Regions from separate parts of the Shewanella sp. W3-18-1 genome, predicted to be linked through region 1. Evidence: predicted binding sites of a transcription regulator. Region 1 holds the regulator's gene; the other holds the start of a gene.

Evidence for each region. Region 1 encodes ArgR, which controls arginine synthesis, uptake and breakdown. Its sites were predicted from a motif close to ANTGAATANNTATTCANT; they were not measured.
Region 2: a site for ArgR is predicted at 2,074-2,091, ahead of SPUTW3181_RS16285 (OadG family protein). Genes of this name have one in related genera too.

The regions. Positions count from the first base shown of each region.
Region 1 is NC_008750.1:798,918-803,352, reverse strand. Features, by position in the region: gene folM (dihydromonapterin reductase) at 1-161, opposite strand, end outside; gene SPUTW3181_RS03750 (thiol-disulfide oxidoreductase DCC family protein) at 429-827, shown strand; gene mdh (malate dehydrogenase) at 919-1,854, opposite strand; gene argR (transcriptional regulator ArgR) at 2,138-2,608, shown strand; gene SPUTW3181_RS03735 (NAD(P)-dependent oxidoreductase) at 2,740-3,372, opposite strand; gene SPUTW3181_RS03730 (LysR family transcriptional regulator) at 3,479-4,387, shown strand.
Region 2 is NC_008750.1:3,582,092-3,586,526, reverse strand. Features, by position in the region: rRNA gene SPUTW3181_RS16310 (23S ribosomal RNA) at 1-273, shown strand, start outside; rRNA gene rrf (5S ribosomal RNA) at 454-569, shown strand; partial or broken gene SPUTW3181_RS21680 (IS630 family transposase) at 770-1,779, shown strand; gene SPUTW3181_RS16285 (OadG family protein) at 2,228-2,494, shown strand; gene oadA (sodium-extruding oxaloacetate decarboxylase subunit alpha) at 2,506-4,332, shown strand; gene SPUTW3181_RS16275 (sodium ion-translocating decarboxylase subunit beta) at 4,341-4,435, shown strand, end outside.

The DNA of each region.
Region 1 (4,435 bases):
TCACATTGGATTATAGTCGCGCCCAAAACCCGCAGCTTATCAATACTCGGATAATGGCTACGATAGGTGCCAATCACACTATGACCTTGGGCAAGAAGATGTTTGGCTAAGGCGTAACCTATGCGTTTACCCACGCCTGTGATGATGATGGGAGATGTCATACCTATCCTTTTGAGTCGTTATTTGTCAGGCTTTACCTTGTTCACTTAAAAATCAGCAATCAAGTTAAACTGATGAATAACCAAGATGTTACTGCACTCATTTGAATTTAACCTAACAAAAAGCCAAATGAGATGCTGATCTGTTCTACAATCGCTTCGATCTAAAACCCTTTATGCTGCGTATAGGGTAAAAGAAAACTGAGCCTTAAGTTCTCAAGCCGAGAACTTAGACCAAGTATTGTGATCACGTCATCAGAGGTAAACCCAATGGAACTGCGGATTTTTTACGATGGTAATTGTCCATTATGTAGCGCCGAAATGCGTCAACTGAAAGCACGCGATCCCAAGAACTTAATTACGCTAGAGGATTTAAATGCACCCGACTTTAGCGAGCGTTTCAGCCATATCGATAAAGACTTTGCTAATACCATACTCCATGGCGAAACCGCAACGGGCGAAGTGTTACTCGGGTTAGATGTCACTTGTAAAGCGTGGGCGCTCACAGGCACGCGCGCTTGGATCCAGCTATTACGTTTGCCTGTGATCAAACCCATTGCTGATTGGTGCTACCTCAGATTCGCAAAGCACAGATACCGCATCTCCTATTTACTGACGGGCAAAGCCCGCTGCGATGATAACTGCCAAATTCCCACTAAGCGCCGCTGATCGACTGAATTAGCTTGAGAAAGTGTAAAATGTAGGCATAAAAAAACGGAGCGCAATGGCTCCGTTATTCATTCGTCACAATCTAAAAAGATTATTTAACGAAATCAACGCCTAGTTTGATATCGCCTTTCAGCGTATCTAACATAGAATCACGGGCGTTAGCTTCAAATGCACTCACTTCACCGTAAGGCAGTACTTTTTCGATACCGTTTTTGCCTAATAGCACAGGTTGTGCGAAGAATTCAGCGTGTTCGCTGCCGCCATCAACGTAGGCACATTCAACGACATTCGCTTCGCCTTGCAGACCACGAACCAGAGACATACCGAAACGGCAAGCCGCTTGGCCCATAGACAGAGTCGCGCTTCCGCCACCTGCTTTAGCTTCAACCACTTCAGTACCCGCGTTTTGAATGCGTTTAGTTAAAGAAGCGACTTCTTCATCGGAGAAAGTCACGCCTTCAACTTGAGACAGTAATGGCAGAATGGTCACACCGCTGTGGCCGCCGATCACGTTGATTTTAACGTCAGCAACGTTTAAGCCTTTTAATTCAGCGATGAAAGTTTCAGAACGGATAACGTCCAGAGTGGTCACACCGAATAGACGGTTCTTATCGTAAACACCTGCTTTTTTCATCACTTCAGCAGCGATAGCAACTGTCGTATTCACAGGGTTAGTAATGATACCAACAAGTGCTTTTGGACAAGTCGCAGCCACTTTTTCAATCAGATTGCGAACAATGCCCGCGTTGATATTGAACAGATCTGAACGATCCATACCAGGCTTACGTGCAACACCTGCAGAAATGAGTACAACGTCAGCGCCCACGAGGGCAGGCGTTGGATCTTCACCAGCAAAACCTTTGATCTCAACCGCAGTTGGAATATGGCTCAAGTCAACCGCAACACCCGGAGTCACCGGTGCGATATCGTATAGAGACAGTTTAGAACCCGCAGGCAATTGAGTTTTTAACAGTAGGGCAAGAGCCTGGCCGATACCACCAGCAGCACCAAGTACAGCAACTTTCATAGTTATCTCCGTTATTTCTCGGATATGTGTGACATGGATCTAGTTTCCGTTGGCGTCACATTACTGGAATGTCACAACAATTTCAATTATCCCTTAGTCGTGGGAGAAAAGAATTACGGAATAAAGTAGAACAATCACTCTATTCTATGCATTAAAGTGCGAAACATAAGCATAACCCCACTTAACAAGTGAATTTTTATTCAACCAATCTGGTTATTTGTTGACAATTTTTCTAAAAATATTCAAAATGGGCCTGTTTTTTTGAATAACGAATAATAACATTATGCAAACGACCAAGAATCAGGATGACCTTGTTAGAATTTTTAAGTCGATTTTAAAAGAAGAGCGCTTTGGCTCTCAAAGTGAAATCGTCGCCGCCTTGCAAGCAGAAGGCTTTGGCAACATCAACCAATCAAAAGTATCGCGGATGCTCAGCAAGTTCGGTGCTGTGCGGACTCGTAACGCTAAGCAAGAAATGGTGTATTGCTTACCAGCCGAGTTAGGTGTCCCCACTGCGGGAAGCCCCTTAAAGAATTTGGTACTCGATGTTGACCACAACCAAGCTATGATAGTTGTACGTACCAGTCCGGGTGCTGCACAGTTAATTGCTCGTTTATTGGACTCAATCGGTAAACCTGAAGGGATTTTGGGGACGATTGCTGGTGATGACACTATCTTTATTTGTCCATCGAGTATCCAAGATATCGCCGATACCTTAGAAACGATCAAATCTTTATTCAATTATGCAGAATAAAAAAACAGGTCAGTTCGCTGACCTGTTTTATTTTACCTGTGCATTTTTAAGTACATAACGGTGCAGTTATATGTCTACTGTCCCTATTACGTTACACATTCCAGCACAGTATCTAACTCACCATCGTCATATCAATAAGCCACACTGATGCGTTGGTTTGGGTGAGTGCCCTTTTCAGCCTCATCTAGCATGGCTTTGGCGTAATCAGTGACCGAAATACGGCTTTGACCATTGGCATCGGTAAAAAAACTGTCGCCACCAACACGATAGGGGCCCTCACTCTCTCCTGGGTAAATCTCAGCGGCAGGGCTAACAAATGTCCAATTGACCGTTGTATTGGCTTCTCTAAACACCTTTAATGCTTCAACCGCCGCTAATGCTTCGCTCTTGTAAGCTTCGGGAAAATCAGGGGTTGATACTAAAGTTACACCCGGTGCGACTTCTAAACTCCCTGCACCACCCACCCATAATAAACGCGGCACTTTGGCCTTAGGCAATATTGCTAATAAATGAGTGGCTGTTCCCGCCACTATTTCGTGGTTTTGTGCGGCACGGCCACCGATCGCGGCGATCACGACATCCTGATTGGTAAAGCTATCAGCAACAAGTGGCTGATTTAAATCCACGGTACGCACTGCCGCATTCGTTGTTGGTAATTTACTTGGATCACGAACCAGTGCGGTGACTTCATGCCCTCGGCTTAGTGCTTCTTTTAAAATTGCACCACCAATCCAACCTGTTGCACCTAAAATTGCGATTTTCATTTTGTTACCTTATTCAGATGGTTTACATTGGATTCAGTTTACTTGGGATATTTCACGTGATAAATATCGATAAATGAGCAAGATTGTTTCAGATTGGGATACTAATATGGATAAGATTGCCGCAATACGCAGTTTTGTCGAGGTGGCAAACTGTGGAAGCTTTACTAAGGCCGCCCAACACCTCGACCTAAGTCGACTACAGGTTTCGCGTCATATTCAAGAAATTGAGCAATGGCTCAATTTACGCTTATTACACCGAACGACCCGTAGCGTAAGCCTAACGCTACAGGGGGAAGAGACCTTGCAGTATTGCCAGCGCTTGCTCAGTGAAGTTGCCGCAATGGAGAGCCGTGCACATAGTCATAATACTGAACTTGTTGGAAGCATCAGAATCGCAACCCCCATAGGGCTGGGGCAGCACAGTCTGTTTGATGTTGTCGATCGCTTTATCAAACTACACCCTAAGGTCAATATCCAACTGGCCATGTCAGACAGTTTTGCCCAATTGGTCGATGAACGGGTTGATGTGGCACTGCGATACACCGAACAGCCCGATGAGAATTTGATTGCGCGGCGTTTAATGATGATAGATGCAGTGGTTTGCGCTGCACCAACTTATCTTGCTAATACAAGCCCCTTAAACGAACCAATTGATTTACTAGCACATAATTGCCTTGTCCACACGGCGCAGCACAGTTGGCATTTTCTAAAAGAAAAACAAAGTGAAGTCATCAAAGTCACTGGTAACCTCAAAGCCAACGATATGGGGGTATTGGTTAGCGCAGCACTGAGGGGGCACGGCATTGTACGTCTCCCCTGTGACTTGGCCAATCAGTACCTTGCCAGTGGCCAACTTCAGGAAGTTTTACCCGACTTTACGACTCCAGGCCAAACTCTATGGGCCGTCTATTTATCCCGAAGTTATCAGCAGATGTTAGTCAGAGCGTTTATCGATTTCACCGCTCAGCAGTGGCAACTCGATATCAAGAAATGGACACCCGCCCATCTGATTTAAACACAAAAAACGCACTTAATGCTTGAGCATCAGTGCGTTTTATTCGTA
Region 2 (4,435 bases), 1.9 Mb from region 1:
ATGATTGAGGGGAGTTGCTCCTAGTACGAGAGGACCGGAGTGAACGAACCGCTGGTGTTCGGGTTGTCATGCCAATGGCATTGCCCGGTAGCTACGTTCGGAATCGATAACCGCTGAAAGCATCTAAGCGGGAAGCGAGCCCCAAGATGAGTCATCCCTTGGACTATAAGTCCACTAAAGAGCCGTTCGAGACTAGGACGTTGATAGGCATGGTGTGTAAGCGTTGTGAGGCGTTGAGCTAACATGTACTAATGACTCGAGAGGCTTAACCATACAACCCAGATGGGTTTTACAAAGAAGCCTTAGACAGAATATAAACACTTAATGAAGTGTGGACTCAAAGAAATCAGTTTTCCGAATTCACTGGAATAAGAATTTATCAACTACATCCATGTAGTTGACCCTAACGGGCCGCGCTAAAGCGCGTTAAAAATTGTTCCGGACAATTTTTTGCTTGGTGACAATAGCATTGTGGAACCACCTGATCCCATCTCGAACTCAGAAGTGAAACGCAATCGCGCCGATGGTAGTGTGGGGTCTCCCCATGTGAGAGTAGGTCATCGCCAAGCGCCTAATTATCTTGTAAAGATGTAACCAAGCCAGCTGAATAAGCTGGCTTTTTTGCATCTGTGATTGATGAAATCGACTGTATTTCTCCGCTAGCCCGTGAGTTTTATCCTTTTCTCTCTACATCAGCACTTTTTGTATTTATACCATTTCCATTAATTATATGATCTAATTGATTATCAGTTTTTTAATCATACAAAATATGAATAATCCCAACATCACAGCCTTAGTGAAATCGGAGAAAAGCACACACAAACGTATGCGCTATCTTGCCTTACTCCATTTTACTGATGGCCATTCTCGTACCCTATCGCAATCATGCTCAAGGTTAGTAGAACCAGTGTGAATCGATGGATCACCGCCTATTTAACCAAGGGCTTAGCGGTCTAGACGATACGCCCAATCTGGGCCGCACTGCTACATTGTCCACAGCACAGCAGGCCAAACTAAAAGCGTTTGTACAGCATCAAAGCCTATCTGAACAGGGTGGCAGCTTGATGGCCAAGGACGTCGGCCATTTTATCCAGACTGAATTTGGCGTGACGTTCAAGCAAGCGAATATCTACCGCTTGCTACATCAACTTGGCTTCTCTGGATGACCACTCGCTCGCTACCCAAAACAATCTGAAGCCGTACAAGAGGCTTTTAAAAAACGTCCAGATGGCAACGATCCTTAACACGCTTGGGCATGTTGCGTTCGATTGCATCGATGTTTAGTTTCAATATGAGGCCCGATTTGGCCAACAGAATACAACCACCCGTATTTGGGCCAATAAAGGCACTCGTCCACGGGCAATCAAGCAGCAACAATTTGAATCTACATATCTATATGGCGTAGTGTGTCCGGCAACGGGGCGACACAAGCGGCATGCCAATTGCGAATATATGTACGAATATTTAAAGCTGATCTCAACCGCGACGACATTCGGACGCCACATACTGGTCATCATGGGTGGAGCTAGTTGGCATCAACAGGATTTGGCCGATGACTTTGATAATCTCACCCTCCTCAAGTTGCCTCCTTATTCACCGGAGTTGAATCCAATAGAGCAGGTATGGCAATGGTTGCGTCAAAATGTGTTAGCCAACCGTTGTTTTAGTGATTATGACGACATTGTCGAACAGTGTTCCATCGCGTGGAATACCTTCATTGGGAAGAAAGTAAGAGTGAGTAAATTGCGCACTAGACAGTGGGCAAATCCGACCAATTAATTAATATAATTTATAATATTGGAGGATAGCTACTATTTGCATAATTTATCACTAGGTGGCTCTTATTACTTTTTGTCTTTATTCAAACAATCTTTGTTTAGGGATTTATGCCACTTAGGATTTGCTTATCTTTTGTTGAGGAATATGGATTTATTCCTCGATTTTATGAGAAATCCATATAGATATCCTTATAAATTCACTTACATGGTAAGACCAATTTACATTGCATTGGTGTTTTTGGTATCTATTGGTTATGTTTGGTAAGTGCGAGTTAGATCTGTACTTTGTATTTGTTGTGAATATTTAGTCTTTGCGTGTGATTTTATATGCTGCGTTTGCACCTTGCTGTTGAGTGGTGATGGGGCTCTTAAGTTCAAATTGAATTAGTGCATGTGAACAAAAATAGTTTAAGTCTAATTAGGTTAAAATTTGAAGGAGTTGTGGGGCTATGGGGGAGTTAACTCTGCAGTTGCTGGATGCTGTTGGCATTATGCTTTTGGGGATGGGTTTGGTCTATCTGTTTTTAAGTTTACTGATCCTTGGGATCCATTTGGTTGCAAAGTGGTGTGCTAAGGATGTTGCTCTTGATAGTCATTCAAAAGAATTGCAAAAAATTAAACAATCTACATTGCCTCTGAGTGTTGCACCTTTAGATCCTAAAGTTGTGGCTGCAATTACATTGGCCGTTAGACAGTATCGTTCACAGATAGAATAATGGGAAGCAGTATGACTTTTGTACCACTCGCTAAGATGGCTGTGACTAAGCCGTTACTTTTAACTGACGTTGTTCTACGAGACGCACATCAATCTATCTTAGCAACGCGTCTGCGAATCGATGATATGTTACCGATAGCGCCGTTACTCGATAAGATCGGTTTCTGGTCGTTGGAGTCTTGGGGCGGGGCGACTTTTGATGCCTGTATTCGTTATCTTGGTGAAGATCCCTGGGACAGAATTCGTGAGCTAAAAAAGGCCATGCCAAATACTCGGCAGCAAATGCTGCTGCGTGGTCAAAACCTATTAGGCTATCGCCATTATGCCGATGATTTAGTCGTGCGTTTTGTTGAGCGTGCCCATACCAATGGCGTCGATGTATTTCGTATTTTCGATGCGATGAACGATGTACGCAATCTTGAGACTGCAGTGAAAGCGGTGCGTCAAGTTGGCGGCCATGCACAGGGGACGATCTCATACACAACTAGCCCAGTGCATTCCATAGAGACTTGGGTGGATATGGCAAAGCGTCTTGAAGATATGGGATGTGATTCTTTGTGTATCAAAGATATGGCGGGATTACTTAAGCCTATGGAGGCGTTTGAGCTTATCAGTCGACTAAAATCCCAAACGCAACTCGTATTATCTATGCACTGCCATGCAACGACAGGATTAAGTACCGCCACTTACCAGAAAGCCATTGAAGCGGGTATCGATGTGCTCGATACGGCAATTTCGTCGATGAGCCAAACCTATGGACATACTGCAACTGAAACCGTTATCGCTATGGTGGAAGATACTGAGCGTGCGACTGGTTACGATATGGTGTTGCTTGAAGAGATTGCCGCTTATTTCCGTGAAGTGCGTAAGAAGTACGCTAAGTTTGAAGGCGCGCTGAAAGGCATAGATTCGCGGATCTTACGTGCGCAAGTGCCTGGCGGCATGTTGACCAATATGGAAAGCCAACTTAAGGAGCAAGGCGCGGCCGATAAGATGGACTTGGTTTTGGAAGAAATTCCTCGCGTTCGTGCGGATTTGGGTTTTTTGCCTTTAGTGACGCCTACATCGCAGATTGTTGGCTCTCAGGCAGTCATCAATGTGCTAATGGGTGAGCGTTACAAGTCACTGACTAAAGAGACTGAAGGCGTTCTCAAGGGAGAATATGGTGCGACGCCTGCGCCAGTTAATGCCGCGTTGCAGACCAGAGTCTTGCAAGGCGCAGAAGCTATTACGTGTCGTCCTGCGGACTTATTAATGCCAGAGCTGGTTAAGTTAAGGCTGGACTTGGCAGAAAAAGCGCAGGAACAAGGCATTCGCCTATCGTCAGAGCATGACGATGATGTACTGACTTATGCGCTTTTCCCACAGATTGGGTTACAGTTTTTAAAAAACCGCGACAACCCAAGTGCCTTTGAGCCTAAACCTGAATTGACTTCGGTACTTGCTGCTTCTAATGCTGCGGATCGTGGCCCTGAAACTTATACCGTGACCGTCGAAGGGCAAGAGTACGTAGTTGAAGTCGCCGCAGGCGGTGAGATCTCGCAAATCCAGCCACAGGGACAAAGTGTTCATGCTGTGCAAGCTGTGACTGAGAGTACAATGCCAGCAACAAGTCATGGTGAAGTAAGACTTGAAATGAGTGCCCCCTTATCGGGCAACATTTTCAAAGTACATGTTTCGGCAGGCGATAGGGTACGCGAGGGGGATGTGGTGATTATCCTTGAGGCCATGAAGATGGAAACTGAGATCCGTGCTCAAGGGGATGGCATAGTCGCTAAACTCTGGGTAAAAGAAGGCGATTCAGTGTCTGTGGGTTCTCAATTATTGGCCTTGGCGTAGGAGTCATTATGGAAGGGTTAATGGCTTTTTGGGCCGAAACGGGAATTGCTCACTTTACTGGTGGTCAAGTATTGATGATGGCGGTAGGAGCATTGCTCTTGTA